Linked DNA regions of Methylobacterium mesophilicum SR1.6/6. The protein of the gene in region 3 interacts with the protein of the main gene of each other region in a pairwise test. Links are inferred from orthologs where the notes say so. Each region holds a gene or a part of one and is shown on either strand. Other genes may lie near its edges. The genes, in order: ssb, recR and recO.

Evidence for each region.
Region 1: the proteins of recO (region 3) and ssb interact in binary tests that used the Escherichia coli proteins (3 or more experiments, as listed by UniProt). The link is inferred for Methylobacterium mesophilicum SR1.6/6 from one-to-one orthologs.
Region 2: the proteins of recO (region 3) and recR interact in binary tests that used the Escherichia coli proteins (3 or more experiments, as listed by UniProt). The link is inferred for Methylobacterium mesophilicum SR1.6/6 from one-to-one orthologs.

What each region holds. Positions count from the first base shown.
Region 1 is NZ_CP043538.1:4,312,696-4,322,780, forward strand. Bases 7,272-10,085 are described here. They hold ssb (single-stranded DNA-binding protein), read right to left. Parts: upstream 9,046-10,085; coding sequence 8,497-9,045; downstream 7,272-8,496. Other genes in these bases: MMSR116_RS20675 (MFS transporter), read right to left, coding at 7,272-8,226; MMSR116_RS20685 (NADP-dependent oxidoreductase), read right to left, coding at 9,214-10,085. Also shown: MMSR116_RS20650 (DNA translocase FtsK), read left to right, coding at 1-2,994; MMSR116_RS20655 (LolA family protein), read left to right, coding at 3,131-4,069; MMSR116_RS20660 (lysophospholipid acyltransferase family protein), read right to left, coding at 4,076-4,816; xth (exodeoxyribonuclease III), read left to right, coding at 4,977-5,786; MMSR116_RS20670 (SDR family oxidoreductase), read left to right, coding at 6,055-6,933; more of MMSR116_RS20675, read right to left, coding at 6,955-7,271. UniProt on the Escherichia coli protein: Plays an important role in DNA replication, recombination and repair. Binds to ssDNA and to an array of partner proteins to recruit them to their sites of action during DNA metabolism. Acts as a sliding platform that migrates on DNA via reptation.
Region 2 is NZ_CP043538.1:3,149,562-3,159,726, forward strand. What follows is about bases 1-2,894. They hold recR (recombination mediator RecR), read right to left. Parts: upstream 1,804-2,894; coding sequence 1,198-1,803; downstream 1-1,197. Other genes in these bases: fmt (methionyl-tRNA formyltransferase), read right to left, coding at 1-568; MMSR116_RS14970 (peptide deformylase), read right to left, coding at 576-1,091; MMSR116_RS14980 (phosphoenolpyruvate carboxykinase), read left to right, coding at 2,218-2,894. Outside these bases: more of MMSR116_RS14980, read left to right, coding at 2,895-3,837; MMSR116_RS14985 (YbaB/EbfC family nucleoid-associated protein), read right to left, coding at 3,995-4,318; MMSR116_RS15000 (PepSY domain-containing protein), read right to left, coding at 6,449-6,709; MMSR116_RS15005 (YifB family Mg chelatase-like AAA ATPase), read left to right, coding at 6,852-8,390; MMSR116_RS15010 (bifunctional protein-serine/threonine kinase/phosphatase), read left to right, coding at 8,387-10,144; MMSR116_RS15015 (glutathione S-transferase family protein), read right to left, coding at 10,155-10,165. UniProt on the Escherichia coli protein: May play a role in DNA repair. It seems to be involved in an RecBC-independent recombinational process of DNA repair. It may act with RecF and RecO.
Region 3 is NZ_CP043538.1:5,023,482-5,033,656, reverse strand. What follows is about bases 7,247-10,150. They hold recO (DNA repair protein RecO), read right to left. Parts: upstream 9,107-10,150; coding sequence 8,387-9,106; downstream 7,247-8,386. Other genes in these bases: MMSR116_RS23785 (gamma-glutamylcyclotransferase), read left to right, coding at 9,749-10,150; MMSR116_RS23790 (hypothetical protein), read left to right, coding at 9,265-9,729; parC (DNA topoisomerase IV subunit A), read right to left, coding at 7,247-8,138. Outside these bases: MMSR116_RS23820 (ComEC/Rec2 family competence protein), read right to left, coding at 1-1,374; gltX (glutamate--tRNA ligase), read left to right, coding at 1,542-2,969; gltA (citrate synthase), read left to right, coding at 3,502-4,791; MMSR116_RS23805 (DNA-3-methyladenine glycosylase family protein), read left to right, coding at 4,872-5,741; more of parC, read right to left, coding at 5,892-7,246; more of MMSR116_RS23785, read left to right, coding at 10,151-10,175. UniProt on the Escherichia coli protein: Involved in DNA repair and RecF pathway recombination.

The DNA.
Region 1 (10,085 bases), 700 kb from region 3 along the record:
GTGCTGGTGCGCCAGCCGCGCCGCCCCGCCGCCATCGCCCCCGACTATGCGCCCGAAGCAGGGCCGGTCGAGACGCCTGTCGCCGCGCCGGCTCCGGCCGCACCTTCGGTTCGTTACACCCGCACCCCCGATTCGGTGCTGCAGGAACGCCGCCAGCGCGCCCTGGAGGCCGAGCGCGTCGCCCTGGAGCGCGCCCGCGCCGAGGCGCAGGCCGCCGCCCTGGCCCTCGAGACCGAGCGGGCTGCCCGCGAGGAGGCCGAGCGGGAGCGGGTCGAGCGCGAGCGGATCGCCACCGCGGACGCAGAGCGCACCTTCGCGCCGGCCCTGGCCGAAGTCGCCGCGCCGGACGTGGAGCCTGTGCCCCTGTGGCGCCAGCCCTTCGTCGCGCCGCCCGGCGTCCGCTTCTTCCGTACGCCGGACCGCCGGCCGGTCCGGCCCGCCGTCGAGCTGGCCGCGTCCACGGCGGCGATCACCCCGGTCGCGGCCGTGTCGGACGTCTCCGCGTCTGTCGAGGCCGCCGCCGAGGTCCCGGCCCGCGACTGGTCCGACCTCCCGGACTGGTCCGAGGTCCAGCCCTGGTTCGACGGTGGCGACTGGTCGTCCGTGGAGGCCTGGTCCACCCTGGAGGCGCAGCCCGCCGAGGCCGCTCCGATCCCGGCGGCCGTGCAGGCCGCCTCCGACGAGCGCTTCGTCTCGATGACCGGCGACATCGCGCACCTGCGTTCGCTGCCGCCGCGGCCGGTCTACGTGCTCGACCGGCTGGTGCGGTTCGACCAGCCGCCGCGCCCGGCCGACGGGCAGGATAACGGCACGGAGGCCGGTCTGCGGACTGACGCGGCCGCGTCGATCCGGAGCGCCTTCCTGCCGCCCGTCGCGTCTCCGGCGGCGTCCGGCCTGTCGCTGGTCTTCGGACCCGGCAGCGCTGCGGCCGAGCCCCCGGCTGCGGCTGCGGCTGAAGCCCCGCGCCGCGCCCCGGCCCTCAGCGCTATGGCGGCCCGGGCGGCGATCCGCGCGGCCGGTCAGCCGGGGGTCGTGCCACCGGCAGCTCCGGTCCAGCCCGAGGCCCTCCCGGTTCCGGTCGCCGAGCGCGCCGAGGCCGAGCGCGTGGTGATCCCGATGACGCCGCGCCCGGTCCTGCTCCGCGGCAAGCTTGCGCCGCAGCCCGAGCCGGTCCCGGCCGAGATCGAGGCCGGGCCCATCTCGGCTGACGGTGTTGCGGCGGATGTGGAGGCGGGTGTCGAGGCGGTGGAAGCCGTCGCGGAGACGCCTGCCGCGGTCGCAGTGCCGATGGTCGCGCCCCGGGCGCATCTGATCCCGGCCGGCCGCCACCTTGAGATCGCGCCGATCGAGAACGCCGATTACGAGCTGCCGTCCCTCGAACTGCTCGCCCTGCCGGCCCCCGGCGGCAGCGAGGAGGTCGACGCCGACGTGCTGGAGCAGAACGCCCTCAACCTGCAGCAGACGGTCCAGGATTTCGGCGTGCGCGGCGACATCCTGGCGGTGCGGCCCGGGCCGGTCGTCACCCTCTACGAGCTCGAGCCCGCGCCGGGCACCAAGTCCAGCCGCGTCATCGGGCTGTCGGACGACATCGCCCGCTCCATGTCGGCGGTCTCGGCCCGCGTCGCGGTCGTCCCCGGCCGGAACGTGATCGGCATCGAATTGCCGAACGACACCCGCGAGACGGTCTACCTGCGCGAATTGCTCGCGTCGGCCGACTTCGCCGAGAGCAAGCACAAGCTTGCGCTGTGCCTCGGCAAGAACATCGGCGGCGAGCCGATCATCGCCGACCTCGCGCGCATGCCGCACCTCTTGGTCGCCGGCACCACCGGCTCGGGCAAGTCGGTGGCGATCAACACCATGATCCTCAGCCTGCTCTACCGGCTCAAGCCCGAGGAGTGCCGCCTGATCATGGTCGACCCCAAGATGCTGGAGCTGTCGGTCTACGACGGCATCCCGCACCTGCTCTCCCCCGTCGTCATCGATCCCAAGAAGGCGGTCATCGCCCTCAAGTGGGCCGTGCGCGAGATGGAGGAGCGCTACAAGAAGATGGCCAAGATCGCCGTCCGGAATATCGACGGCTACAACGCCCGCATGAAGGAGGCCCGCGAGAAGGGCGAGACCATCACGCGCACGATCCAGACCGGCTTCGACCGCCATACCGGCGAGGCGGTGTACGAGGACGAGGCGATGGACCTCGCGCCGCTGCCGTATATCGTGATCGTGGTGGACGAGATGGCCGACCTGATGATGGTGGCCGGCAAGGACATCGAGGGGGCGATCCAGCGTCTGGCGCAGATGGCGCGGGCGGCGGGCATCCACCTGATCATGGCGACCCAGCGCCCGTCGGTGGACGTGATCACCGGCACGATCAAGGCCAACTTCCCGACCCGGATCAGCTTCCAGGTGACCAGCAAGATCGACTCGCGCACCATTCTCGGCGAGATGGGCGCGGAGCAGCTTCTGGGCCAGGGCGACATGCTGTTCATGGCCGGGGGCGGGCGCACGACGCGGGTGCACGGGCCGTTCTGCTCGGACAGCGAGGTCGAGACCGTCGTGGCGCACCTCAAGCGCCAGGGCCGGCCCAGCTACCTCGACGCCGTCACCGCCGACGACTCGCCTGAAGAGCAGCCCAAGGAGGGCGGACGGTCCGGACGAGGCAAGGCCGCCGCGGCCGACAAGGCCGAGCGGTCCGACGAGCCCGAGGAGGAGGCCCCCGTCTTCGACATCGGCGCCTTCGCGGCGGCGGCCGGCGGCGAGTCCGACGACCTCTACAAGCAGGCGATCGAGGTGGTGCTGCGCGACCAGAAGGCCTCGACCAGCTACATCCAGCGCCGGCTGCAGATCGGCTACAACCGCGCCGCCTCGATCATGGAGCGGATGGAGATCGAGGGGATCGTCGGCCCGGCCAATCACGCCGGCAAGCGCGAGATCCTGGTCGCCGGTGCGCCGCACATGTCGAGCGGCATGGCGAACGGGATGTACGACGACGAGTAAGAGCCCCCGCTCCGGGCCGCTCCGCACGGAGCGGCCCGGGCGTCGTATCTTCGCCACAGGGCGGGGTTCTAAGCCCCGTGTCCCGCCCTTCGTTTGCCGCCGGAACCCGCCTGCGGGCTCCCAGGAGACTCTGCCGATGATCGGCCGCCGCACCCGCACAGCCGGCTCCTTGATCGCCGCCGGGCTGTGGCTCGCGACCGCCAGCAACCCGGCCGAGGCGCAGGTCGGCGCCTTCATCGACAGCCTCTTCGGCCACAAGGAGGAGCCCGCGCCGCAGCCGGAGGCCGCTCGTCCCGCGCCTGCACCGGCCAAGAAGCCGGCTCCGAAGGCCAAGGAGGCGAGCAAGGAGGCCGGCAAGGACGCCAGCCGAGAGGCCGCGAAGGACGCGCCGAAGACCGGCAGCCTCAAGGGCGGCAAGGGAGCCGACAAGGCCGAACACAAGGCCGCCGAGCCCAAGGTGGCGGCGGTGGGCGCGCCCGTCGCGATCGCCCCCTCCGAGCCGGCGGATGCCGCCACCCTGCTCGCCCAGGCCAACGCCTATTTCAACGGGATCAACACCCTGACCGGCAGCTTCATGCAGATCGGCGCCGACGGGCGGCGGATCGGCGGCAAGCTGACGCTCGCCAAGCCCGGCCGCCTGCGCTTCGACTACGATCAGCCCTCGCCCCTGGAAGTCGTCGCCGACGGCACCTCGGTGGCGGTGCGTGACCGCAAGCTCAACACCCAGGATCTCTACTTCATCGCCCAGACGCCGCTGAAATTCCTGCTGCGCGAGAAGATCGACCTCGCCCGTGACCTCACCGTCACCGACGTCTCCAACGACCCCGGCGGCGTGCGCATCAGCCTGGAGGACCGGACGACGCTGGGCGGCACCTCGAAGATCCAGCTCGTCTTCGATCCCGAGGTGAAGACCCTGTCGCAGTGGCGGATCACCGATCCGCAGGGCTACATCACCACGGTGCAGCTGTCGAACCTGCAGAAGGGCAAGGGCGTCGACGGCAGCGCGTTCTTCATCAATTACGGGCGCGCCGAGGACAAGGCGATGCAGCAGCAGATCCAGCAGTCGCAGCAGTGAGGGGCTCTACGCGTCGGTCGCGCTGAACTGAACCGCACCGACCTGCCGCCACCGGTCCAGCTCCCGGTCGATCGCCCCCTCGGTACCGCGCAGGAACTCCGCGGGCGGCAGGCCCGGCGCGATGGCGGCGAGGTAGCTCACCACGACCGTGCCGGATCGGGTCGCTGCACCTCCGGGCCAGAACAGGCCGGAATTGAGCGCCACCGGCACCACCGGCAGGCCGAGCCGGCTGTAGAGCAGCTCGACGCCGCGCTTGAAGCGCAGGGGAGCGCCGATCCCGCCGCGGGTGCCCTCGGGGAAGATCAGCACCGAGCGCCCGGCCGCGACTGCCGCCCGGCCACCGTCGATCATGGTGCGCAGCGCCTGGGTGCCGTTGGCTCGATCGATGACGATCATCGGCGAGCGCCGCAGGAACCAGCCGACCACCGGTATGGCCAGAAGCTCCCGCTTGGCGACGATCGCCACGTCCGGCACCAGGACGAGGAAGGCCAGCGTCTCCCAGGTCGACTGGTGGTTGGCGACGATCAGGCAGGGCTCGGCCGGCAGGTGCTGGCGGCCCTCCTCGACGTAATGCAGCCCGACGATGCGCCGCAGCCCGCCGAGAATCCCGCGCGCCCAGAGGCGCGTCGCCCGGCGGATCGGCCCCTGAGGGGATCCGGACAGGAGGAAGATCGCCAGCGGCGCCAGGAACAGGGTCGTCCAGGCCGCCCAGTAGACGGCGAACAGAAGCGAGCGGGCATTTGCCATGACAGGGCCTCGGCGAGGGGCCCGGGACAGGGCAGGGTCCGGGCATAGCGCCTGCCGGCCGGTCACGCACGGCCTTTTGCCTCACAGGCGGTGAGCGGACTGTCGCGTGCCGCGAAATCGGCTATCGGAGCGCAACGCCCTCCGAACCCCAGCGTGGCCCGTGCACTTCACCGTCACCACTTGGAACATCAACTCGGTGCGCCTGCGCATCGACTCGGTGCTGCGCTTCCTGGCCGAGCACAGGCCGGACGTGCTCTGCCTGCAGGAGACCAAGTGCCCCGACGACGCCTTCCCGCTGAAGGCCCTGCGCGGCTCCGGCTACGAGCACGTGATGTTCGCCGGGCAGAAGGGCTACAACGGCGTCGCGATCCTCTCGCGCTTCCCCCTGCATACCCGCGCCGTGATGGGCTTCTGCGAGCGCCAGGATGCCCGCCACATCTCGGCCGTGCTCGGCCCTGAGGCGGGCGCCGCCGCCGGGATCGTGCTGCACGATTTCTACGTCCCCGCCGGCGGCGACGTGCCCGACCGCGACCTCAACCCGAAATTCGCCCACAAGCTCGACTTCCTCGCCGAGCTGCGCGCCTGGGGCGGCAAGCGTGTCTCCGGGCCGGCCATCCTGGTGGGCGACCTCAACGTCGCGCCGCTGGAGCACGATGTCTGGTCGCACAAGCAGCTCCTCGACGTGGTGAGCCACACGCCCGTGGAGACCGAGGCGCTGGAGATCCTGCGCGGGGAGGCCGGCTGGATCGACGCGGCCCGCGACCTCACCCCGGAGCCGGAGAAGATCTACACGTGGTGGAGCTACCGGTCTCGCGACTGGTCGGCCGCCAACAAGGGGCGGCGCCTGGACCATGCCTGGGTGTCGCCGGACCTCGCCGGAACCGTCCGCAAGGTCGAGGTGCTGCGCGAGGCCCGCTCCTGGGAGCGACCCTCCGACCATGCGCCGGTGACCCTCACGCTGGAGTTGTGAGAGCGGGCGGAACTGCCGCCCGGTCCGAGCATTGCCCGCTCACGATCCCGTGACGCGAGCTGGCCCCATGCGCAAGATCCTGATTGCCTTCCTCCTTCCCAAGGTCGTTTCCTACCTGCGTCGCCGCTACGGTGGCCCGCATGCCGGGCGCAACCGCGCATTCTGACAGGGGCCGCCGCCTGGGCCGGCCTGTGACGGCCGGGCGCAGGCGGCGGCGACGGCGGCGGCCCTAATTCCTCGTGATCACCCACGACGCGGAGCCGCTTTCATGACCCAGGACCCGCGCGAAGCCGGACCCCGGCCCCCGTTCCCCGGTGACCAGCAGCAGCCGCGGCCGGGCCTCACCACGAAGATGACGCCGCGCCCCGACCACGGCGAGGAAAGCTATGTCGGCAAGGGACTCCTGACCGGACAAGCGGCCTTGATCACCGGCGGCGATTCCGGGATCGGCCGGGCGGTGGCGATCGCCTACGCCCGAGAGGGCGCCGACGTGACGATCTCCTATCTCGAGGCCGAGCAGGAGGACGCCGAGGAGACGAAGGCCTGGGTCGAGAAGGCCGGTCGCCGTTGCCTTCTGCTTCCGGGCGACATCCGCGACGAGACTCAGTGCCGGCATCTCGTGGCGCGCACCGTGGAGACCTTCGGGCGTCTCGACATCCTGGTGAACAACGCCGCCGCCCAGGTGGTGAACGAGGGCCTCGACGACTTGAGGGCCGGCGACATCGAGGGGTCGTTCCGCGCCAACGTGTTCGCGATGTACTACCTCGCCCAGGCCGCCGTTCCGCACATGAAGCCGGGCGGCGCCATCGTGAACAGCACCAGCGTGCAGGCCAAGGTCGCCGGCCCGAACATGCTGATCTACGCCGCCACCAAGGGCGCCATCGCGAGCCTGACCATCGGCCTGTCCAATCTGCTGGCTCCGAAGGGGATCCGGGTCAATTGCGTCGCACCCGGACCGGTCTGGACGCCGATCCAGCCGATCGTGAAAAGTCCGGAGCAGATGGAGCAACTCGGCGCTCAGACGCCGCTGGGCCGCGCCGGCCAGCCCGCGGAACTGGCCCCGGCTTACGTGCTGCTCGCCTCACGGGAGGGCAGTTACATGTCGGGTGCCCTGGTCCCGGTCACGGGCGGCATGCCGATGCTCTGACCGAGCCTGCGGCGAGGACCTTCACGGTCGCAGCGGCGCGCCGGCCCGTTCCGGCGCCAGCAGTACGCCCGCGAGACCCAGGGCCGCCGCGAGGGCGAGCCACAGGGGCGCGGCATTGGCCGAATGGGTCTCGGTAACGAGATAGACGAGGATCGCCGGCGTGGTGCCGCCGAAGACGCCGAGCGCGAGATTGTAGCTTACCGCCGAGCCGGACCCCCGCACGCGCTGGCTGAATAGCTCCGTCAGCATCGCTCCCAGGGGGCCGATGTAGACGGACAGCACCAGCATGTAGAGAACCTCGCCGGCCAGCACGAAGGTCAGTTCGGCCTGGGTCAGCAGTCGGAAGATCGGCCACGCCAGGACGATGAAGGCCGCAGCTCCGGCCATCATGACGGGGCGCCGGCCCACGCGGTCCGACAGGGCGCCGAAGACCGGACCCAAGACGATCAGGATCGCCGTGCCGATCGTCCCGAGCCCCGACGCGGTGGCCGGCGTGAGCCCATCGGTGCGGACCAGGAAGCCGCGCAGGTAGATGACACCCAGGTAGATGCCGACGCCCGCGAGCACGCTGATCAGGAAGCCGCACAGCATCGCGCGCCCCTCGCTCCGGATAGCCTCGACGATCGGGAACGCGCGCTCCGCGGGCAGCGGCCGGTCGACGACGAGGATGGCGCGCCGAAGCCACAGAGTGCACGCCCCGAGGAGGATCCCGAACAGGAACGGGATGCGCCAGCCCCAGTCCAGCACAGCCTCCCGGGGCAGCCACGCCTCCATCAGGAAGAACACGAACGAGCCGAGCATCTGTCCGATCCCGATGGTGCAGGCCGGAAGGGCGCAGTAGAAGCCGCGCCGCTCGGCGGGACAGCGTTCGCCGAGGAATGTGATCGAGGTGGTGAACTCGCCGCCGACCGACAGGCCCTGGACCAGCCGGCAGACGACGAGCAGGATCGGCGCGGCGATCCCGAGGGCCGCGTAGGTCGGCAGCAGACCGATGCAGACTGTCGATAGCGCCATCAGGCCCACGGAGAGGGTGAGGGCGGAGGTCCGCCCGTACCGGTCCGCCACGTGGCCGAAGAACAGGCTGCCCAGGGGCCGCACCAGGAACGCGGACGCGAACACGCCGTAGGTCGCGAGCAGCGACACCACGGGATCGGCAGCCGGGAAGAACAGGCGCCCGATGATGTGCGCGCCGAAGCCGTAGATCGTGAAGTCGTACCATTCGAGAGCGTTGCCAGCGGCGCCGGCGAGAGCGGATCGATGGTGCAGGTCCGGCCTGATCCGCAATGTCGTCATCGAGCGCGCACTTGTTATTGTCGTCGTTACGCGTCTCTGCTGTCATCAGCACGATAACAGCCCGGCCGAATCAGACTAGCACGATTGCCGGACGCGCGCGTAGCGCCCTCTCTGCGCAGATCTGCGAGAGGCGGGAGGACAGCCTCTCGGCGGCACCGGCCGGCGATGTCCGGCAGCGATCGAGGAGCTTCGGTTCCAACGAGAAACCCGCCGCGCGGGGCGCGGCGGGTCCGATGTTCAAGCCTGGTGTCTGCGTGACCGTGAAAGGTCCTAGAACGGGATGTCGTCGTCCAGATCGTAGCCGCCGCGGCCCCCACCCCCGCCCGAGGAGGCGGGCGCCGGACGGCGCTCACCGCCCTGGGCGCGGCCGCCGCCGAAATCGCCGCCGCGGTCACCACCCCGGTCACCCCCGCGGCTGATCTGGCCGCCGCCCTCGTCCTCACCGGCGAAGTCCCCGCCACCGCCGCCGCGACCGTCGAGGATCGTCATCTCGCCGCGGAAGCGCTGGAGCACCACCTCGGTGGTGTACTTCTCGACGCCCGAATTGTCGGTCCACTTCCGGGTCTGGAGCTGGCCCTCGATATAGACCTTCGAGCCCTTGCGCAGGTACTGCTCGGCGACGCGGGCGAGGTTGTCGTTGTAGATCACGACCGAGTGCCACTCGGTCTTCTCCTTGCGCTCGCCGGTCGCCTTGTCCTTCCACGACTCGGAGGTCGCGAGCCGCAGGTTGCAGACCGGGTCGCCCGAGCCGAGGCGGCGCATCTCCGGGTCCCGCCCGAGATTGCCCACCAGAATCACCTTGTTGACGCTGCCCGCCATCGCTCTCTCCTCACCGTACGGATCTCACTGGGCATCTGCCCGGCGGCGCGCGAACCATGCGCCTGGGCCTCCGGAGCGGCAACCTGCGGTGCGGGCTTGTGCCCGCTTTCCGCAGCGCCGCCGGATCCGTTTGTTCTACATCTGTTCCAGAGTGGCAGCAAGCCGCCGTCACGACACGCGCACGACCAGCTTGCCGAAATTGCGCCCTTTCAACAGGCCGATGAAGGCCTCCGGCGCCTTCTCCAAACCCTCGACCACGTCCTCGCGGTAGCGGACCCGCCCCTCCTGGATCCAGCCGCCGACCTCATCGCGGAACGTCGCCGCCTGGTCGGCGAAATCCCAGACGATGAATCCCTGGATGTGCAGCCGGTTGGTCAGCACGGAGCGCATCAGGCCGGGCAGGCGGTCCGGCCCGGGCGGGACCTCGGTGGCGTTGTAGGCCGAGACCAGGCCGCAGACCGGGATCCGCGCGAACGGGTTGAGCAGCGGCATCACCGCGGCGAAGACCGCGCCGCCGACGTTCTCGAAATAGACGTCGATGCCCTTCGGGCAGGCGGCGGCGAGCGCGCCCGGCAGGTCGGCGCCGCGATGGTCCACGGCGGCGTCGAAGCCCAGTTCCTCGGTGAGATAGCGGCACTTGTCCGGGCCGCCCGCGATCCCGACAGCCCGGGCGCCCTTCAGCTTGGCGATCTGCCCGACGAGCGAGCCGACCGGTCCCGCGGCGGCCGCGACCACGACGGTCTCGCCGGCCTTGGGCCGGCCGATGTTGAGGAGGCCGGTATAGGCGGTCATGCCCGGCATCCCGAGCACGCCCAGCGCCGTGGAAGGCGGAGCGGCCGCGGGATCGACCTTGCGGGAGCCCTTGCCATCCGTGACGAAATAGTCCTGCCAGCCCGCGAAGGCCGTGAGCAGGTCGCCGACGGCGTGGTCCGGGTGGTTGGAGGCGACGACCTCGCCCACGGTCTCAGCGGTGATCGGCGCGCCGATCTCCACCGGGGCCGCGTAGGATTTCGCGTCGCTCATCCGGCCGCGCATGTAGG
Region 2 (10,165 bases), 1.9 Mb from region 3 along the record:
AGGTGAGCGTGCCCCGGTCAAGGAGGCCGACGGCCTGCGCCATGAGGTCGGCGCCGAGCGGCATCAGAGCGTCGTGCAACGCGCCCGCGGTCATGCCCGGATTGATCGCAATCCGCGCTTCCATCGCCACGGGACCGGTATCGAGCCCGGCCTCCATGCGCATCACGCCGACACCACTCTCGGCGTCGCCCGCCATGACCGCACGCTGAATCGGCGCCGCCCCGCGCCAGCGCGGCAGGAGCGATCCGTGCAGGTTGAGGCACCCGTGCTTCGGCGCGTCGAGGATGGCCTGTGGCAGAAGCATCCCGTACGCGACCACCACGGCGACGTCCGCGCGATGCCCCGTGAAGGTCTCGGCGGCTTCCTCGGTGCGTAGGGTGGCGGGCGTCAGGACCGGCAGCCCGAGCGTCTCGGCCAGGGCATGGACTGGGGAGGGGCGCAGGCTCATGCCCCGCCCCGCCTTCGCGGGCGCGCGGGTGTAGACGGCCGCGATCTCGTGGCCGTCCTGCACGAGCCGCGCAAGCGTCGGCACCGCGAAGTCGGGTGTGCCCATGAAAACGACGCGCATCGTCGGATCAGGCCGCGTCGCGCTTGGCCGCCTTGGCGAACTTCTTGATCACGCGGTCACGCTTCAGCTTGGACAGGTGGTCGATAAACAGCACGCCGTTGAGATGATCGATCTCGTGCTGGATGCAGGTCGCGAGCAGCCCATCGGCCTCGATCTCCTGCTCCTTGCCGTCGAGGTCGCGAAACTTCACGCGGACCCGGTCCGGCCGCTCGACCTCGCCGTAATATTCGGGGATCGACAGGCATCCCTCGTCGTAGACGCGCTTTTCCTCCGAGGACCAGACGATCTCGGGATCGATGAACACCCGCGCTTCCCGGACGCCCTCTTCCTTCGACGTGTCGATCGTCACAACGCGCTTGGGCACGCCGATCTGGATCGCCGCCAGCCCGACGCCGGGTGCATCGTACATCGTCTCGAACATGTCGGCGACGAGGGTGCGGATCTCGGCGGTGATCAGCCCGACCGGATCGGAAGCGCGGCGCAGGACAGGATCGGGGAGGATGACGAGGGGGCGGATGGTCATGACAGGAACCGGCAGGGACAGCGCCGGGACGAGTCCGGGCAACGCGTCGAATAGGATGCGGCCGGGAACCGGTCAAATGACCGCCGACCCCCATTTCCCCGGCGGCTCAGAAGGCGGTGCGGCTGCGGATGGCGGCGGTCAGCGTCCCCTCGTCGAGATAGTCGAGCTCGCCGCCCACAGGCACGCCGTGGGCGAGGCGCGTCACCTTCACGTCGCAGTGCCGGATCGACTCCGTGACGTAGTGGGCCGTGGTCTGGCCATCGACGGTGGCATTCAGGGCGAGGATTACCTCCTTCACCTCCGGCTGCGCCACGCGCTCCACCAGGGTCGCGAGGTTCAGGTGCTCCGGCCGCACCCCGTCCAGCGCCGAGAGCACACCGCCGAGCACGTGGTAGCGCGCCTTCACGGCGCCGGAACGCTCCAGTGCCCAGAGGTCCGACACGTCCTCGACCACCACGAGCGTCGTCGGGTCGCGCTCCGCATCGCGGCAGATCGTGCAGGGATCCGAGGTGTCGACGTTGCCGCAGCTCGTGCATACGATGATCCGGTCCGCCGCGACCCGCATGGCGTCGGCGAGCGGTCCGAGCAGCGTGTCGCGCTTCTTGATAAGCTGAAGGGCGGCCCGGCGGGCCGAGCGCGGTCCAAGCCCCGGCATGCGGGCGAGGAGCTGAATCAGGCGTTCGATTTCGGGGCCGGCGACGGCTTGGGGCATCGTGCCTCGTGGTGCCTCTGGGCGGAAGACGAGCGGGCGCTCGGTATCGGCATAGCCGTCGGCGCCTGGCATGCAAGGGCGCATGGGCGCTGACGGGGGATGTGGGTATTCAAGAGCCGTTCTGCGCGCCCCGGTGATCGAGCGGGCGCGTCCGACTGCTTACAGACGGGGGTTCCTGCGTCGACAACTGTGATCTAGCCTGTTGGTACACGTTGCGGGCTCCAGGCGGAGCCCATAATGACAGCGAAGCTTCGCCGCCTACTCATGCCGAGAGATGGGAAGCTGCCGGGGAACGGTGATCCTGCGTGCGGCGGACCTGTACGACCGCACGGACGTCCCCTGGTTCTTACCGGTCGACGGTGTCGCCCGGTGCAGTCGCGTCGACGGTCGAACAGGGGCCCGGAGGATACGGTCTTGACCAACATCGGTGATCACAACGCGGCCCATGGTGCCGAGGCGGCTGGCTTCCGCGACCTCAAGGCCGTCCACTGGAATTTCGAGGCCCCCCGGCTCTACGAGGAGGCGCTGTCCCGCAGGGAGGCGCAGCTCGCCCGCGGCGGTGCGATCGTCGCCACCACCGGCAGCCACACCGGCCGCTCGCCCAAGGACAAGTTCGTGGTCCGCGACGCCGCCACCGAGTCCGAGGTATGGTGGGACAACAACGGCGCGATCACGCCCGAGCAGTTCGAGACCCTGCGCCAGGACTTCCTGAAGCACGCCGAGGGCAAGGAGCTGTTCGCCCAGGATCTCTACGGTGGCGCCGACCCGGCCTACCGGGTGAAGGCTCGTGTGTTCACCGAGTTCGCCTGGCACTCGCTGTTCATCCGCAACCTGCTGATCCGCCCGGACCGCTCCGAGATCGCGTCCTACGTGCCGGACATGACGATCATCGACCTGCCGAGCTTCCAGGCGGACCCCGCCCGGCACGGTTGCCGGTCCAAGACGGTGATCGCCATCGACTTCGCCAAGAAGCTCGTGCTGATCGGCGGCTCGGCCTACGCGGGCGAGATGAAAAAGTCGGTCTTCACCTACCTCAACTACATCCTGCCCGGTAAGGGCGTGATGCCGATGCACTGCTCGGCCAACGCGGCGCTGGACGCCGAGGGTGGCTCGGCGATCTTCTTCGGCCTGTCCGGCACCGGCAAGACGACGCTGTCGAACGATTCCTCCCGCCAGCTCCTCGGCGACGACGAGCACGGCTGGTCGAACGAGGGCATCTTCAACTTCGAGGGCGGCTGCTACGCCAAGACCATTCGCCTATCGCGCAACGCCGAACCGGAGATCTACGCCACCACCGAGCGCTTCGGCACGGTGATGGAGAACGTGATCATCGATCCCGTCACCCGTGCGCCGAACTTCGACGACGCCTCGCTCACCGAGAACACCCGCTGCGCCTACCCGCTGGACTTCATCGCCAATGCGAGCGCCACCGGCCGGGCCGGGCACCCGAAGAACATCGTGATGCTCACCTGTGACGCCTTCGGGGTGATGCCGCCGATTGCCAAGCTCACGGGCGCCGAGGCGATGTACCACTTCCTCTCGGGCTACACCGCCAAGGTGGCCGGCACCGAACGCGGCCTGACCGGACCGGAGGCGACCTTCTCGACCTGCTTCGGCGCGCCGTTCATGCCACGGCATCCGAGCACCTACGGCAACCTGCTCCGCGACCTGATCGCCAAGCACAGCGTCGATTGCTGGCTCGTCAACACCGGCTGGACCGGCGGCGGCGTCGGCACCGGCCGGCGGATGCCGATCCGCGTGACGCGGCGCCTGCTGACCGCGGCGCTCGACGGCTCGCTGGCGCAGGCCGAGTTCCGCCGCGACCCGTATTTCGGCTTCGCGGTCCCGGTCTCGGTGCCGGGCGTCGAGCCGCACATCCTGACCCCGGTGAAGACCTGGGCCAACAAGGGCGCGTTCGTCGAGACAGCCGCGCGGCTGGTCAAGATGTTCGACGACAACTTCAAGCGGTTCGAGACCCATGTCGATGCCGACGTGCGAGCCGCCGGACCGACCGCTCAAGCGATCGCGGCCTGAAAATCAGACGGGCGGCTCGACGGGCCGCCCGTTCCTCCGCGTCCTCGCGAGCGCAGCGGCGCAACCCTGGGCAGCGCGACACCCGCAAGCGTGGCCCAACTGGATTGCCTCGCTGCGCTGGCCAGGACGCCTTCCGACTTGTCGTCCGAACCAGTTCCTAGAAAGGCAACTTCATCCCGGGCGGCAGGGGCAGACCCTTCGTGAGCTCGGCCATGCGCTCCTGCATAGTCGCTTCCGCCTTCGTTCGGGCGTCGTTGCAGGCCGCCACGATCAGGTCCTCAAGGATTTCGCGCTCGTCCGCCACCATCAGGGACGGGTCGATAGTGACGCCCTTCATCTGCCCCTTGGCCGACATGGTGACCCGCACGGAACCGCCGCCCGACGCGCCGGTGACCTCGATCGCGTCCATCTCGGACTGCAGGTTGGCCATCTTCTCCTGCATGGCCTGAGCCTGCTTCATGATGCCCATCAGGTCGCGCATGCGGCTGCCTTCCGTTTCCGTGTCGTGGTCTGATCTGGGGACGGAGCTGGCGCTCCGCCACGCGGTGCCGGGCGAACAGCGCTAAAAGTCGTCGTCCGCGACCTCATCGGCCCGCGCCGCATCACCTTCGCCCAGGATCTCCGCCTCGGCGGTCGGCAGGGCCTCGGACGCGGTCTCGCGCACGTCGACGATCTCCGCACCGGGGAAGCGCGTCAGCACCTCGCGCACGAATGGGTCCGCGGCGGCGTTCTCCCGCCGGGTCTCGGTGGCGGCCCGGGCGGCGGCGTCGAGGGTCGGCGCGCCCTCTTCCTTCGACAGCACGACGGCCCAGCGCCGCCCTGTCCAGCGCTCGATCGCCGTGGCGATGTCGGTGGCCAGGGTCGGGCGCCCGCCCGGCGCGAGCCGGATCTCGATCCGTCCCTCCTCGAACCGTACGAGATGGACGTCGCGCTCCAAAGCTGTCCGCAGCAGAATGTCCCGGTTGGCGTCGGCCAGGGCAATCAGATCTTCGAACCGGCCGAGGCGCGGGGTCGGCGGCGCGACGGACGCCGGCCGCGGCGTGGGGGCCGCCAACGCAGTCGGGGCCGACACCGGGATCGGCTCTGCCGCGATGGTGCGGGGCGCCGCGGCCAGGGCTGCCGAACCGCCCCGGAGATCCGGGATCGGCGGCAGCGGCGGCCGCGCCGACGGGGGCGGGGACTCGTCCGCGGGCGTGGCGGCGGCCTCGGCCTGGAGTTGGCGGAGGGCCTCGTCTGGGGTCGGCAGGTCGGCCGCGTAGGCGAGCCGCACGATCGCCATCTCGGCCGCCGCAAGCGGGCGGGGGCAGCTTGCACCTCGGGGATCGCTTTGAGCAGGATCTGCCACGCGCGCGACAGGGCCCGGACCGAGAGCTTCTCCGCGAACAGAAGGCCGCGGACGCGCTCGGTCTCGCTGAGCGTCGGATCGGCAGCGGTCTCCGGGACCACCTTGAGCCGGGTCACGAGATGGGTGAACGCCGCGAGATCCGAGAGCACCACCGACGGATCGGCTCCAGCATCGTACTGATCGCGCAGCTCCGAGAACGCCGCCGGGACGGAGCCGCGCATCACGGCCTCGAACAGGTCGAGGATACGGGCCCGGTCAGCGAGGCCCAGCATGTCGCGCACGCCCTGCGCGGTCACCGACCCGGCGCCGTGCGCGATCGCCTGGTCGAGGAGCGAGAGCGCGTCGCGCACGGAGCCTTCGGCCGCGCGCACGATGGCACCCAGCGCCTCCTCCTCGGCCTCGACACCCTCAGCCGTGCAGACCTTCGCCAGATGGGCATGCAGGGTCGGCGCCTCGACCCGCCGCAAGTCGAAGCGCTGGCAGCGGGACAGGATCGTCACCGGGACCTTGCGGATCTCCGTGGTAGCAAACACGAACTTGGCGTGGGGGGCGGCTCCTCCAGCGTCTTCAGGAAGGCGTTGAAGGCCTTCTCGGAGAGCATGTGGACCTCGTCCACGATGTAGACCTTGTAGCGCGCCGAGACCGGCCCATAGCGGATGCCGTCGATGATCGCCCGGACGTCGTCGATGCCGGTATGCGAGGCGGCGTCCATCTCCAGCACGTCCATGTGCCGGGATTCCATGATCGCCGCGCAGTGGAGGCCGAGTTCCGGCATCGACACGGTCGGGCCACCGTCGGCTATACCAGCTCGGGCGTAATTGAGGCCGCGGGCGAGGATGCGCGCCGTCGTGGTCTTGCCGACCCCGCGGACGCCGGTCAGCATCCAGGCCTGGGGAATGCGGTTGGCCGCGAAGCCATTGGCGAGGGTGCGCACCATCGCGTCCTGGCCGATCAGGTCGCCGAAGTTTGTCGGGCGGTATTTGCGCGCCAGCACCCGGTAGGGCGTCGCCGCTTCGGGGGGCGCCGGAAACCCGGGCAGGCCCGGCTCGTCGTCAGGCGTGCCGGTCGAAGCGTCCATGCCGTGTCGGGATCGGGCTGCCGCGCGGGAAATAGAGGTGGGAGGCTGGACGAAGACCCGCTCGGTCTCGTTAGGGCTGCTTCCTTCCGGACCTGACCCGGTTGGCGAGTGAAACGTCCCTCGCCAACCCCCCGCCGGCTATATGGCCGGGGCTTGCTGCGAACGCAAGCGCCGCCGCGTCACGTCGCCTACTCGGCCTTGCGCTTCACGATGGCGAGCGTCTTGGGATCGAGCTTCAGGTCGAACTTCTTTCCGTTGGCGTCGATAGCGTCGTCGACCTCGATCATGCCGTCGTCCAGCTCGATCTCGTCCCACTTGGTGAAGCCTTCCTGCTTCAGCATGGCCTCGACCTTGGCCTGCTGATCGGGCGGGAGCTTCTCGTCCGCATGGGCGGCGGCGCCGACGCCGGCGATCAGGGCGAGGGCGAGGAGTGGCGGGGCAAGACGCATGTCAGTCTCCTGTTGGTCGCGGAATGCCGGCTGTGAACAGGATTGCGGCACTGGGGTTCCGTCCCGGCGCCGATCCTCTTGAGCACCCCGTGATTCTCCCTCAAACCTGGGCCGTTCCGATCGCCGCGAGGATTTTGCGCCTATGGTCACCCGCGTCGCCACCGTGGCCTTCGAGGGCATCGAGGCGCGCGCGGTCGACGTGCAGATCCAGATCATCCCCGGCTCGGTGGTGTTCACCGTCGTCGGCCTGCCCGACAAGGCCGTGGCCGAATCGCGAGAGCGCGTTCGGGGTGCCCTCATCGCGTCCGGGCTGGCGCTGCCGGCCAAGCGCATCACCGTCAACCTCGCCCCCGCGGACCTGCCCAAGGAGGGCTCGCACTACGACCTGCCCATCGCCCTGGGCGTCATGGCGGCGATCGGGGCGATCCCGGCCGACGCGCTCGCCGGCTACTGCGTGCTCGGAGAACTCGCCCTGGACGGGAGCATCACGGCGGTGAACGGCGTGCTGCCGGCCGCCATCGCGGCGGCGGCGCGCGGCCTCGGCCTGATCTGCCCGGCCGCCACCGGTCCCGAGGCCGCCTGGGCCGGGGGCGACCTCGACGTGCTCGCCCCACGCTCCCTGATCCAGCTCGCCAACCACTTCAAGGGCAGTCAGGTGATGGCCCGGCCGGTGCCGTCCGTGGCGGCCGGCGCGGGGCCGCTGCCGGATCTCGCCGACATCAAGGGCCAGGAGGGTGCCAAGCGGGCGCTGGAGATCGCCGCGGCCGGCAGCCACAACCTGCTGATGAACGGGCCACCCGGTTCGGGGAAATCGATGCTGGCCGCCCGGCTGCCCTCGATCCTGCCGCCGCTCGGCCCTCGGGAGCTGCTCGACATCTCGATGATCCAGTCAGTGGCGGGCGAGCTGAAGGGCGGTGCCCTGTCGAACCGGCGGCCGTTCCGTCAGCCCCACCACTCCGCCTCCATGGCGGCCCTCGTGGGCGGCGGCCTGGGCGCGCGACCGGGCGAGGTCTCCCTGGCCCATGGCGGCGTCCTGTTCCTGGACGAGCTGCCCGAGTTCAACGCTCAGGTCCTCGACAGCCTGCGCCAACCCATGGAGACCGGCACGGTGATGATTGCCCGAGCCAATCACCGGGTTACCTATCCGGCCCGCTTTCAGCTCGTGGCGGCGATGAACCCGTGCCGCTGCGGCCAGGCGCTGGAGCCGGGCTACGCCTGCCGACGTGGCCCGAACGCCCGCTGCACGGCGCAGTATCAGGCGCGGATCTCGGGGCCGCTGCTCGACCGGATCGACCTGCGCATCGAGGTTCCGGCGGTGACGGCGGCGGATTTGATCCTGCCGCCGCCCGCGGAGGGGTCCCGCGAGGCGGCCGGGCGGGTGGCGGCGGCCCGGGCGCTTCAGACGACGCGTTATGCGGGACGCGGACTGCCGGCGGCAACTACCAACGCGACCTGCCCGGCGAACCTGATCGCGGAGGTCGCGAGTCCCGATGCGGACGGGACGGCGCTGATCCGGCAGGCCGCCGAGACCATGCGGCTCTCAGCCCGCGGCTTTCACCGGACGCTCCGCGTGGCCCGGACGCTTGCCGATCTCGATGGTGAGCCGCAGGTGCGACGGTTGCACCTCGCCGAGGCGCTTTCCTACCGCGGACGCGCCGACGGCGCGGCGGCTGCCGCGTGAGCGAGCCCGGAGCGGCGGCGCGCGAGTTGGCGGTCTCCATCGGCCAATACAGCACGGCCGGCCGTAAGGGGGCCAACCAGGATTTTCACGGCACCCTCGTGCCGGCACAGCCGGCCTTGAGTCTGAAGGGGATGGCGATGGCCCTCGCCGACGGGATCAGCAGCAGCAGCGCCGGGGCTGCCGCTGCCGAGACCGCAGTCAAGAGCTTCCTAGGCGATTACTACGCCACGCCCGACACGTGGTCGGTGAAGAACGCGGCGCATCGGGTGATCGCGGCGGCGAATTCCTGGCTCTACGCCCAGACCCGCCGGGGCATCGACCCGTACGATGCCGACCGGGGCTACGTGACCACCTTCGACGCCCTGATCCTCAAGGCGCGCACCGCGCACCTGTTCCATGTCGGCGACGGCCGGATCTGGCGCGTGGCGGGGCGGTCCCTCGAGCAGCTCACCGAGGATCATCGGGTCGTGGTCTCGGCGGCCGAATCGTATCTCGGCCGCGCGCTGGGGGCGAACGGCCGGGTCGAGATCGACTATCATGCGGTCGGCATCGAGCGCGGCGACGTCTTCCTGCTCACCACGGACGGCGTCCACGAGCACGTCCGGCCTCGGGACATGGCGGCGGCGGTCGCGGCGGCCGACGACCTCGATGCGGCGGCACGCGCGATCGTCGATGCGGCCCTGGCCGCCGGCAGCACGGACAACCTCACGATCCAGATCGTGCGGATCGACGCGCTCCCTGAGGCCGAGCCGAACGATCTCCTCGGCGAAATCGAGGGCCTCGATCCGGCGCCGCTCCTCGACCCGCCGGCGGCGTTCGACGGTTACCGGCTCCTACGCACCCTTCATTCCGGACCGCGCAGCCGCGTGTACCTCGCCGTCGAGGATGGGACCGAAGCGAAGGTCGCCCTGAAGGTCCTCTCACTCGACCTCCGCGACGACCCCGCGCAGCGCCGCCGGTTCATGATGGAGGAGTGGATCGCGCGTCGGATCGACAACCCGCACGTCCTCAAGGCCCACCCGCAGACCCGTCGCCGCAGCCACCTCTACACGGTGATGCGCTACGTCGAGGGCCAGACGCTGACCCAGTGGATGCGCGATCACGCGGCCCCGGAGCTCGAGACCGTGCGCCGCCTCGTGGAACAGCTCGCTCGTGGCGTGCAGGCGTTCCATCGCCGGGAAATGGTCCACCAGGATCTGCGTCCGGACAATGTTCTGATCGATGCGTCCGGTACCGTACAGGTCATCGACTTCGGCGCCACGAAGGTCGCCGGCGTTGTGGAGGGCGATCCGCGGATCGACACGGCCGAGATTCTCGGGACCGTGCAGTACACGGCGCCGGAATGCTTCCTCGGCGAACCTTCCAGCGCCGTCTCCGACATCTTTTCTGTCGGCGCCATCGCCTACCAGATGCTCACCGGACGGCTGCCTTACGGAGACGCCGTGCCCCGAGCGCGGACGCGCGCGGCGCAGCGCAAGTTGCGTTACGCTTCGGCCCTCTCGGCCCGTCCGCTGCTACCGATCTGGGTCGACGGCGCGCTGCGGAGGGCGGTGCATCCCAACCCCCTGCGGCGCTATCCGGCGCTGTCGGAGTTCGTCCACGACCTGCGGCACCCCAATCCGGCCTTCACCGATACCCGGAAGGCCTCGCTCCTCGATCGCGATCCGCTGCTGTTCTGGCGGCTGCTATCGCTGGCGCTGTTTGTCGTGGCATTCACGCTCGCGGCGATCTTGATCGCGCAGAAGGCAAGGTGAGCCGGCGGCCTCAGGGGTCGA
Region 3 (10,175 bases):
GGTCTGGAAGTGGTAGGTGGCGAAGGGCGCGGTGGCGACCTGCGCCACCAGGGTCGTGGCCAGGGTCCCGGTGACCGCCGACAGGCCGCTGCCCACAAGGCGCCCGATCCGTCCCGCCCCGGGGCGCACGAACAGCCGGCCGTCGATCAGGCGCGCGCAGGCGATCAGCCCCGCCACCGCCCCGAACGACATCTGGAAGCTCGGGCCGAGCAGGCCCTCCGGCTCGCGGGCGAGCGCGATCAGGGCGGCGAGCGCGAGGTTGCGCATCGACAGGGCCGGCCGGTCTGCCAGGATCGCGCCCAGCATGATCAGGGTCATGATCAGCGAGCGCTCGGCGGCGATGTCCCAGCCCGAGAAGGCGCAGTAGGCGGTCACGCCCACCATGGCGAAGCCGGCCGCGATCTTCTTGATCGGCCAGACCAGCGCGCAGTACGGCACCAGGGCGAGGGCCGCCCGGACCAGCCAGAACACCACGCCGGCGGCCAGCACCATGTGGAGCCCGGAGATCGACACCACGTGGTAGATGCCGGCGGCGCGCAGCGCGTCGTTGGTCGCCGGCCCGATCAGCCCGCGCTTGCCCGTCACCAGGGCCGCCGCGACCGCCCCCGCCTGCCCGCCCTCGGCCTCCGCGATCCGGCGGGTCAACGCGTTGCGGGCCGCGTCCAGCGTCGCGGCGAGCCGCAGGCGCAGGGGCGGCGGCTCCGCGGGCGCGCGGACCGTGACCGCTCCGACCAGCGAGCCCACGGCGCCGAGACCCTGGAAATACGCGTCCCGGGCGAAGTCGTAGCCGCCGGGCCGGGCGGCCTCCGGCGGCGGCAGCAGCCGGGCGGTTGCGGCGATGACGTCCCCGGGTCGCGGGATCGGCGTCCTGCGGAACGACACCCGGACATGGACCGGCCGCGCCTCCGGCGCGAGCCCGGCGAAGCTCTCCACGCGGATCACCAGCCGGGCGCCGACCTCGCGCTCGTCCAGCGCCTCGACCATCCCGACGAGGGGGCCGATGGTGGTCCGGGTGAGGATCGGGGCGGCCACCTGGGTGACCCGCCACGTGGCCGCCGCGAAGCCGAGGAACCCGGCCGCGGCCGCGAGGGCCAGCGCCAGGGCCACGGGCCGCGCCCCCAGGAACGGCACCGGCGCCAGGGCCAGAGCCGCCCCCACCAGCGGCGCGGCCAGGATCGGCGTCCCATCGGCCGCCGCGAAGTAGACCAGGATCCCCGCGCCGAAGGCCACCGCCAGCCAGGGGAACAGGCGCCGCTGCTCGGCTTCCCGGCCGAGCCCCTCCGCCACCCAGCGGCGGACCGCCGGAGGGGTGAGCGCGCGCGGGCCGGCGAGCGCAAGGGCACCCCCCGCCTGCCTCGCGCCGATCCGCCGCATTGCCGCCGCCTCGATCCGCGCGACCTGTCGTCGTCGGCCGGCGATTCTCCGGCCGATTCTTAACCCATCCGCCGACCCGTGCTACAGGCGGCACTTCGTGCTACGGGCGCCCTGTCGAGCCCCTCGCCGCTCCATCCCCGCGCCCCGCCCCCGAACATACCGGACCGATGTCCTCAGCCGTCGTCACGCGCTTCGCCCCCTCGCCCACCGGCTACCTCCACATCGGCGGGGCCCGCACGGCCCTGTTCAACTGGCTTTACGCCCGCCACACGGGCGGCCGGATGCTGCTGCGCATCGAGGACACCGACCGGGAGCGCTCCACGAAGGGCGCGATCGACGCGATCCTCGACGGGCTCACCTGGCTCGGCCTCGACTGGGACGGCGACGTGGTGTTCCAGTTCGCCCGCGCCGAGCGCCACCGGGCGGTGGCCGAGGCGCTGCTGGCTGCCGGCCGCGCCTATCATTGTTACGCCACCGCCGAGGAACTCGCGCAGATGCGCGAGACCGCCCGTGCCGAGGGCCGCCCGCCCCGCTACGACGGCCGCTGGCGCGACCGCGACCCGTCCGAGGCCCCCGCCGGCGCCAAGCCGGTCATCCGCCTGCGCGCGCCGACCGAGGGCGAGACCGTGGTCGAGGACGCCGTCCAGGGCCGGGTGACCTGGGCCAACAAGGACCTCGACGACCTCGTGCTGCTGCGCTCGGACGGCACGCCGACCTACATGCTCGCCGTCGTGGTGGACGACCACGACATGGGCGTCACGCAGATCATCCGCGGCGACGACCACCTCACCAATGCCGCCCGCCAGACCCAGATCTTCTCGGCGCTGGGCTGGGACGTGCCGAAGATGGCCCATATCCCGCTGATTCACGGGGCCGACGGGGCGAAGCTCTCGAAGCGGCACGGGGCGCTCGGCGTCGAGGCCTATCGCGACCTCGGCTACCTGCCGGCGGCGCTCCGGAACTACCTCGTGCGGCTCGGCTGGAGCCACGGCGACCAGGAAGTGTTCTCCACCGACGAGATGATCGCGGCCTTCGATCTCGGTGCGGTGGGGCGCTCGGCCGCGCGGTTCGACTTCGCCAAGCTCGCCAACCTCAACGGCCTGTACATCCGCGGCAGCGCCGATGCCGACCTCGTGGCGGCGATCGAGACGATCCTGCCCCAGGTCGGGCCCGAGCGCGGCCTGTCGGCGCCGCTCCCGGCCGATCTCAAGGCCAAGCTCATCCAGGCCATGCCGGGCCTGAAGGAGCGGGCCAAGACCCTGATCGAGCTCATCGACAGCGCCTATTACCTCTACGCCCAGCGTCCCCTGGCGCTGGACGACAAGGCCCGCGCCCTGCTCTCCGACGAGGGCCGCGCCCGCCTCGCCGGCGTGCGCCCGGCGCTGGAGGCGCTGACCGACTGGAGCGCGGCCTCCACCGAAGGTGCCGTGCGCCAATACGCGGAGGCGGCGGGCTGCAAGCTCGGGCAGGTCGCCCAGCCCCTGCGGGCGGCGCTCACCGGCCGCACCACCTCCCCGCCCCTGTTCGACGTGATGGCGGTGCTCGGGCGGGACGAGACCCTCGCGCGCCTCGGCGATCAGGTGCCGCAGGGCTGAGGGTGACCGCTCGCGCACGGAGCGCCCTCTCCCCCGCGCGCGCCGACCGGATTCAAACACCTCGGCTTGGCGCCAACACTCTGAAGGAAGCGTGCTTTCCCCTCCCCCTTGCGGGGAGGGGTCAGGGATGGGGGTGGTTCAGGATCGAGCCGTGAGGTGCCTTCTGCACCACCCCCACCTCCAACTCCTCCCCGCAAGGGGGAGGAGAGGGCGCTCCGGCCAGAGAGGTGTGAATACCGTCGCTCCGCGCGCGGAGAAGAGGTGCGGTGCCACGGCCGCCCTGGAGCAGCGTCGCCACCCGGGCTGGGAACTGCGGGCTGCGGCCCGGATTTCGCTTGGTGGACTTCGCTTGACGAATCCGCTTGGCGTCGGGGTTCGGATGTCACCGACCCCGTTGCTGCTGCAGTGCCGTTTGGGTAACGCATGCCAGTGAGCACCCGCAGCATAGCGCGGGCGCTCAAGGCCCCCGGGACCGGTTCAGGGGCGCCCGAGGCCGGCATCCGCCACGTCGCCACAGAAGGGTCCACGATCCATGAGCGCACCCAGCACCATCACCGTGGACGGCAAGACGATCGAGCTGCCGGTGAAATCCGGCACGATCGGGCCGGACGTGATCGATATCGGCAAGCTCTACGCCCAGACCGGCGCCTTCACCTTCGATCCGGGCTTCACCTCGACGGCGTCCTGCGAATCGAAGATCACCTACATCGACGGCGACGAGGGCGTGCTGCTCTACCGCGGCTACCCGATCGAGCAGCTCGCCGAGCAGGGCGACTTCCTCGAGACCTGCTACCTGATGCTGTTCGGCACCCTGCCGACCGCCGCCCAGAAGGCCGATTTCGACTACCGGGTCACGCGCCACACCATGGTGCACGACCAGATGAACCGGTTCTTCACCGGCTTCCGCCGCGACGCGCACCCGATGGCCGTGATGGTCGCCTCGGTGGGCGCGCTCTCGGCCTTCTACCACGACTCGACCGACATCACGGACGAGAGCCAGCGGATGATCGCCTCGATCCGCATGATCGCCAAGATGCCGACGCTGGCGGCGATGGCCTACAAGTACTCGATCGGCCAGCCCTTCGTGTATCCGAAGAACGACCTCGACTACACCTCGAACTTCCTGCGCATGTGCTACGCGGTGCCGTGCGAGGAGTACGAGGTGAACCCGGTCTTCGCCCGGGCGCTGGACAAGATCTTCATCCTGCACGCCGACCACGAGCAGAACGCCTCGACCTCGACGGTGCGGCTCGCGGGCTCGTCCGGCGCCAACCCCTTCGCCTGCATCGCGGCCGGCATCGCCTGCCTGTGGGGCCCGGCCCATGGCGGGGCCAACGAGGCGGCGCTGAAGATGCTGATGGAGATCGGCACGCCGGAGAACGTCGGCAAGTTCGTCGCCAAGGCCAAGGACAAGAACGATCCGTTCCGCCTGATGGGTTTCGGCCACCGGGTCTACAAGAACTACGACCCCCGCGCCCGGATCATGCAGAGCACCACCCATCAGGTGCTCAAGGAGCTCGGCAAGACCGACGATCCGCTGCTCCACGTCGCCATGGAGCTGGAGCAGATCGCCCTCAAGGACGAGTACTTCATCGAGAAGAAGCTCTACCCGAACATCGATTTCTACTCGGGCATCACCCTCAAGGCGATGGGCTTCCCCACCGACATGTTCACGGTGCTGTTCGCGGTGGCGCGCACGGTGGGCTGGATCGCCCAGTGGGCCGAGATGATCGAGGACCCGTCGCAGAAGATCGGCCGCCCGCGCCAGCTCTACGTCGGCCCGGCCCAGCGCGACTACGTGCCGGTGGACGCGCGCGGCTGAGGCGGCCCCTGTCCCGGATCAAGTTCAGCGGGGCGGCCGAGAGGCCGCCCTTCGCGTTTGCGGAGGCGGTCGCGCTCCGCCTGCCCTACCACCCGCCCTACGATTGGGCTGCGATCCGCGCCTTCCTGGCCAAGCGGGCGATCCCCGGCGTCGAGGCGGTCGAGACCGGCGGCTTGGCCTATGCGCGCACAGTGAGCCTGGCAGGGCGCCACGGCATCCTGACGGTGCAGCCCGGGGACGAAAGCCTGCATGTCGGGCTCCACGGCATCGACTCGGGTGAGGGTCCGGCCGTTGCCGCGCGCCTGCGCCGCCTGTTCGACTGCGACGCCGACCCGGCCGCCATCGCGGCTTGCCTCGCCCGGGATCCTGTCATGGCCCCGCTCGTGGCGGCGCGGCCGGGCTTGCGGCTGCCGGGGGCGTGGGACCCGTTCGAGACCGGGTGCCGGGCGATCCTCGGCCAGCAGGTCTCGGTGGCGGCCGCGATCGGGCTCGCCGGGAAGCTCGTGGCGGCGTTCGGGACGCCGCTGGCGAAGCCGATGGGCGGGCTAGCCCACGTCTTCCCCACGCCGGCGGATCTGGTCGAGGCGGATGTCGCTCTGGCGCTGAACATGCCCCGCGCCCGCGGCGCGGCGATCCGGGCGCTGGCGACGGCCGCGCTCGCCGACCCGGATCTGTTCGCCCCGGCCGAATCCCTGGAGGCAGCGGTTCTGCGCTTCACGGCGATCCGCGGAATCGGGCCGTGGACGGCGCAGTACATCGCCATGCGGGCGCTCAAGCTGCCGGACGCCCTGCCGGTGGGCGATGTCGGGCTATTGCGGGCGCTGGAGACCGGCACCGGGCGTCCGAGTCCGGCGGCGCTCCTGGCGCGGGCCGAGGCGTGGCGGCCGTATCGATCTTACGCGGCGCAGCACCTCTGGGCTGCGGATGAGGCGGCCGTGAAGGGGCGGTGATCGCCGTCCATGACGTCAGCGGATCGTCCTTGCGGGCGCAGCGAAGCAGGGCTCCAGGAATCGCGCGCCTTCTGTGGAGCCCTCCTTCGAGGCCTCCGCTGCGCTCCGGCACCTCAGGATGAAGGGGGCGGGTTGGGGGCCGTTCTGCTCTCACCGCCCGAACCGCTCGAACTTCGGGAAGCTGCGCGCCATCATCAGCCCGACCTCGGCGCGGTGGCCGAGCCACTTCTCCAGCACCGACACGTTGGCGAGCCGGCCCTCAGTCGAGCCGTCCTGCCAGGGCAGGCCGTCGGCCAGCTTGAACACGTGCGCGTCGAGGAGCCTGCCGCTGCGGCAGCGCTGCAGGCGCACGCCCTTGCCGCGGGCGAGTTCGGCCACCTCGGAGATCGGGAAGATCAAGAGCAGCTTCTCGGTGTTCACCACCGCGACGTGGTCGCCGTCGGCCGGCACCAGCACGGCCGCGGTGGCGTCGCCGTCGAGGCCGAGCACGCTCTTGCCCTTGCGGGTGTTGGCCACCAGCGCGTCGGCGGGCGCCACGAAGCCGCGCCCGTCCGAGCCCGCGATCAGCAGCTTGGTCTCCGGCCGGTAGGGCAGAGCCGCCACGATCTCGGTGCCGTCGTCGAGGTCGGCCATCAGGCGCACCGGGTCGCCGAAGCCGCGGCCGCCCGGCAGCTTCGAGGCCTCCAGCGTGAAGACCTTGCCGTTGGTGGCGAGCAGCAGGATCTTCTGCGTGGTCTCGGTCGGGAAGGCGATCTTCAGGGTGTCGTCGCCCTTGAACGCCACGCCCGAGAGGTCCGCGACGTGACCTTTCAGCGCCCGGATCCAGCCCTTGGTGGAGACGATCACGGTGATCGGCTCGCGCTCGACCAGGGCCGCCGTGAAGTCGATGCCGCCGACATCCGGCGGGCTCGCCAGCGTCGTGCGGCGCCGGCCCAGCTTCGTCTCGGGCCCGAAGGTCTTCTTCACGGCGCGGATCTGCGCCTGGATCGCCTTCCACTGCGCCGGCTCGGAGGCGAGCAGCGCGTCGATCTCGGCCTTCTCGGCGGTGAGCGCCTCGAACTCGCGCTTCAGCTCTATCTCCTCCAGCTTGCGCAGGGAGCGCAGCCGGGTGTCGAGGATCGCGTTGGCCTGGAGCTCGGTGAGTTCGAACCGGGCCATGAGGGCGGCCTTCGGCTCGTCCTCCTCGCGGATGATGCGGATCACCTCGTCGAGGTCGAGATAGACGATGAGCAGGCCGCCCAGGATCTCCAGGCGGCGGTCGATCTGGCCGAGGCGGTAGCGCGAGCGGCGCTGCAGCACCACGCGGCGGTGGTCGACCCACTCGCGCAGGCACTCGGCGAGCCCGATCACCTTCGGCACGAGGCCGCCGACCAGGACGTTGAGGTTGAGCGGGATCCGCGCCTCCAGCTCGGTCAGCCGGAACAGCGATTCCATCAGGATCACCGGATCCACCGTGCGCGAGCGCGGCTCCAGCACGACGCGCACGTCCTCGGCCGATTCGTCGCGCACGTCGGCGAGGAGCGGCAGCTTCTTCTCCTGAAGCAGCTCGGCCATCTTCTCGATCAGCCGGCCCTTCGGGATGCCGTAGGGGATCTCGGTGACGACGATGTTCCAGGTGCCGCGGCCGAGATCCTCCTTGGCCCAGCGGGCGCGGACCCGGAACGCGCCGCGGCCGGTCCGGTAGGCCTCGGCGATCGCTTCGGCCGAATCGACCAGGATGCCGCCGGTGGGGAAATCCGGCCCCTGGACGAACCTGGCGAGCTGCCCCGAGGTCGCCTCGGGGTGGTTGATCAGGTAGAGCGCGGCGTCGCACAGCTCGGCGGCGTTGTGCGGCGGGATCGAGGTCGCCATGCCGACCGCGATGCCCTGGCTGCCGTTGGCGAGCAGGTTCGGGAAGGCCGCCGGCAGCACCACCGGCTCCTCCTTCTCGCCGTTGTAGGACGGGCGGAAGTCGACCGTGTCCTCGTCGATCCCGTCGAGGAGCAGGCGCGCGACCTCGGTGAGCCGCGCCTCGGTGTAGCGGTAGGCGGCAGGCCCGTCGCCGTCGATGTTGCCGAAATTGCCCTGGCCGTCGACCAGCGGGTAGCGCTGGGCGAAGTCCTGCGAGAGCCGCACCAGCGCGTCGTAGATCGCCTGGTCGCCGTGGGGGTGGAAGTCGCCCATCACGTCGCCGACGATCTTGGCGCACTTCTTGTGCGCGGTGGTCGGGTCGAGCCGGAGCAGCCGCATCCCGTACAGGATGCGCCGGTGCACGGGCTTCAGCCCGTCGCGGGCATCCGGCAGGGCCCGGTGCATGATCGTGGAGAGCGCGTAGGCGAGGTAGCGCTCCTCCAGCGCGGATTTCAGCTCGACGCTCTCGATCCCGTCGCCGGACGGCGGCTCGAAGGGCTGGCCCATGACGGCTCCTGTCTCAGGGCGGGGCCGCCGGAAGGCAGCGCCGCCGCGTGCAGCAATCCGTCCTTCCGGGGCGCCGAAGGCGAGCCCGGAATCCAGATCCGCCCGACAGGCCGGGGGAGACGGACCCGTCCTGCCGGCAGCGCGATTCTGGATTCCGGGCTCCGCTCCGCGGCCCCGGAAGGACGGGTTTGTTCGTTCCGGGTCGAGCGGCGCTCAAGCCCGGACGGGTTTGGAACAGAACACGAACATTACCCGGCCTCGCGGCCGAGCGCAACGAATCGCGCCCGCTCCTCCGGCGGCCCGAGGCCGCGGGGGCGCCAGACGTGACGGTCGAGGAAATACCCCGTCAAGGTAAACCCTTGTGCAACGCCGTCCGGACCGGGGGAACCGCCGGCGTGCAGGAAGGTGGGAAGCGCCAGCAGGCGATCGCGGAACGGCTCCCCCGCCGAGGCGCTCACCGCCCGCCCGCTCTTCGGCGAGACGTAGGCCAGGGCGTCGTTGCCGCCGGTGGCCGCGCAGGCGGTCAGGTCGAGGCCGAAGCCGAGTTCCGACAGGATCGCCAGCTCGAAGCGCACCATCAGGGGCGGGGCGATGGCCGGGTCGTCGAGGTGCTCCACCAGGATCCCGGCGGCCTCGTAGAGGGCGGAATGCGGGTCGCGCTCGGGCAGCAGCCGCAGCAGCGCCGCCATGTGGCCCATCCCGTAGAGCGCGAGGCTCGACGCGATCAGGCGCGAGACCTGCGAGTCCAGGGGCTCCACGGCGTACGAACCGAGGCCCTCGTCGAGGCGCGCCCGCCAGCTCAGCCGCACCCGGTTGCCGGGCTGCAGCACCGGCTGCATCCGGCGCGAGCGACCGCCGTGCACGAGGCCGAGATGGCGCCCGTGGCTCTCGGTCATCGCCTCCAGGATGACGCCGGTCTCCCCGTGCCGGCGCAGGCCCAGAACGATCCCCTCATCGGTCCACTGCATCACGCAGAGATAGGCATTCCGAGGCCATCTTGGCAGCCACGATCGCGACTGAAAAAATTCCTGACCCGCGGCGAAAACGCCTACGATGCGGCGTGCCGGATCGATTCGGGGCCCTCGTCCCGTCCCGATCGGCGAAACGCACTGGGGGATGTCGGGCAATGCCGGGGTTTTCGGTCCGCGAGAGGGGTCGTGACGGACGGCCTTCCGCGCGACGCCGGCGCGATCGGAGGCTGGTCCGATGCGGCCTCATCGCGCTGGCGCTGGCCGCGACCCCGGCAGCGGCGGCCTCGAAGGCGAAGCCCGCGGCCGAGGATGCCCCCTCCCCCGCCCTGCGGGCGCGGATCGCGGCGCTGACCCTGAAGCAGGTCGCCTTCGGCTCGATGTCGCTGCTGCCGGTGCGGTTCGAGGGCAGCCGACTCGCGGGCCCGATCGAGGACGGAGGCCGGGTGATCTACTGCGTGTCGAGCCGCATGAGCGGCCGGACCTTCGGCAAGCCCGAGCGGCCGAGGGTGGCGCTGCGCCACGAGGCTGACCGGCTCGCGGTGATCGACGACGACGAGGCTTGCAGCGGGCACCGCAGCCAGCCGTTCCCCGAACTGGAGATCCTGGGCAACAAGCCGTGACGCCTCCGCGTTGACGGCCATGCCCGCGACCGCCCGCGCCCTCGACCTCAGCCTCGACCTCATCGCCCGTGCCCATGCCGTCCCGGTGCCCGACGATCCGAGCGCCCTCGACGTGCTGACCGACGCGGAGCTGCGCCCGGGGCTCGACGCCATCGTCGCCGGCCGTGAAGGCAGCGACCTCTGGGTCTTCGCCTACGGGTCGCTGATGTGGAACCCGGAATTCCCGGTGGCGGAGCGGCGGATCGGGACGGTCCGCGGCTTCCACCGCCGCTTCTGCCTGCTCCAGCGGCGCTTCCGCGGAACGCCGGACCGCCCGGGCTTCGTCCTGGCGCTGGACCGGGGCGGTCTGTGCCGGGGCGTGGCGTTCCGGTTGCCCGGCATGGAGATCCGCGAGGCCCTGATGCCCGTCTGGCGGCGGGAGATGCGCGGCCGCGGCTACGTCGCCC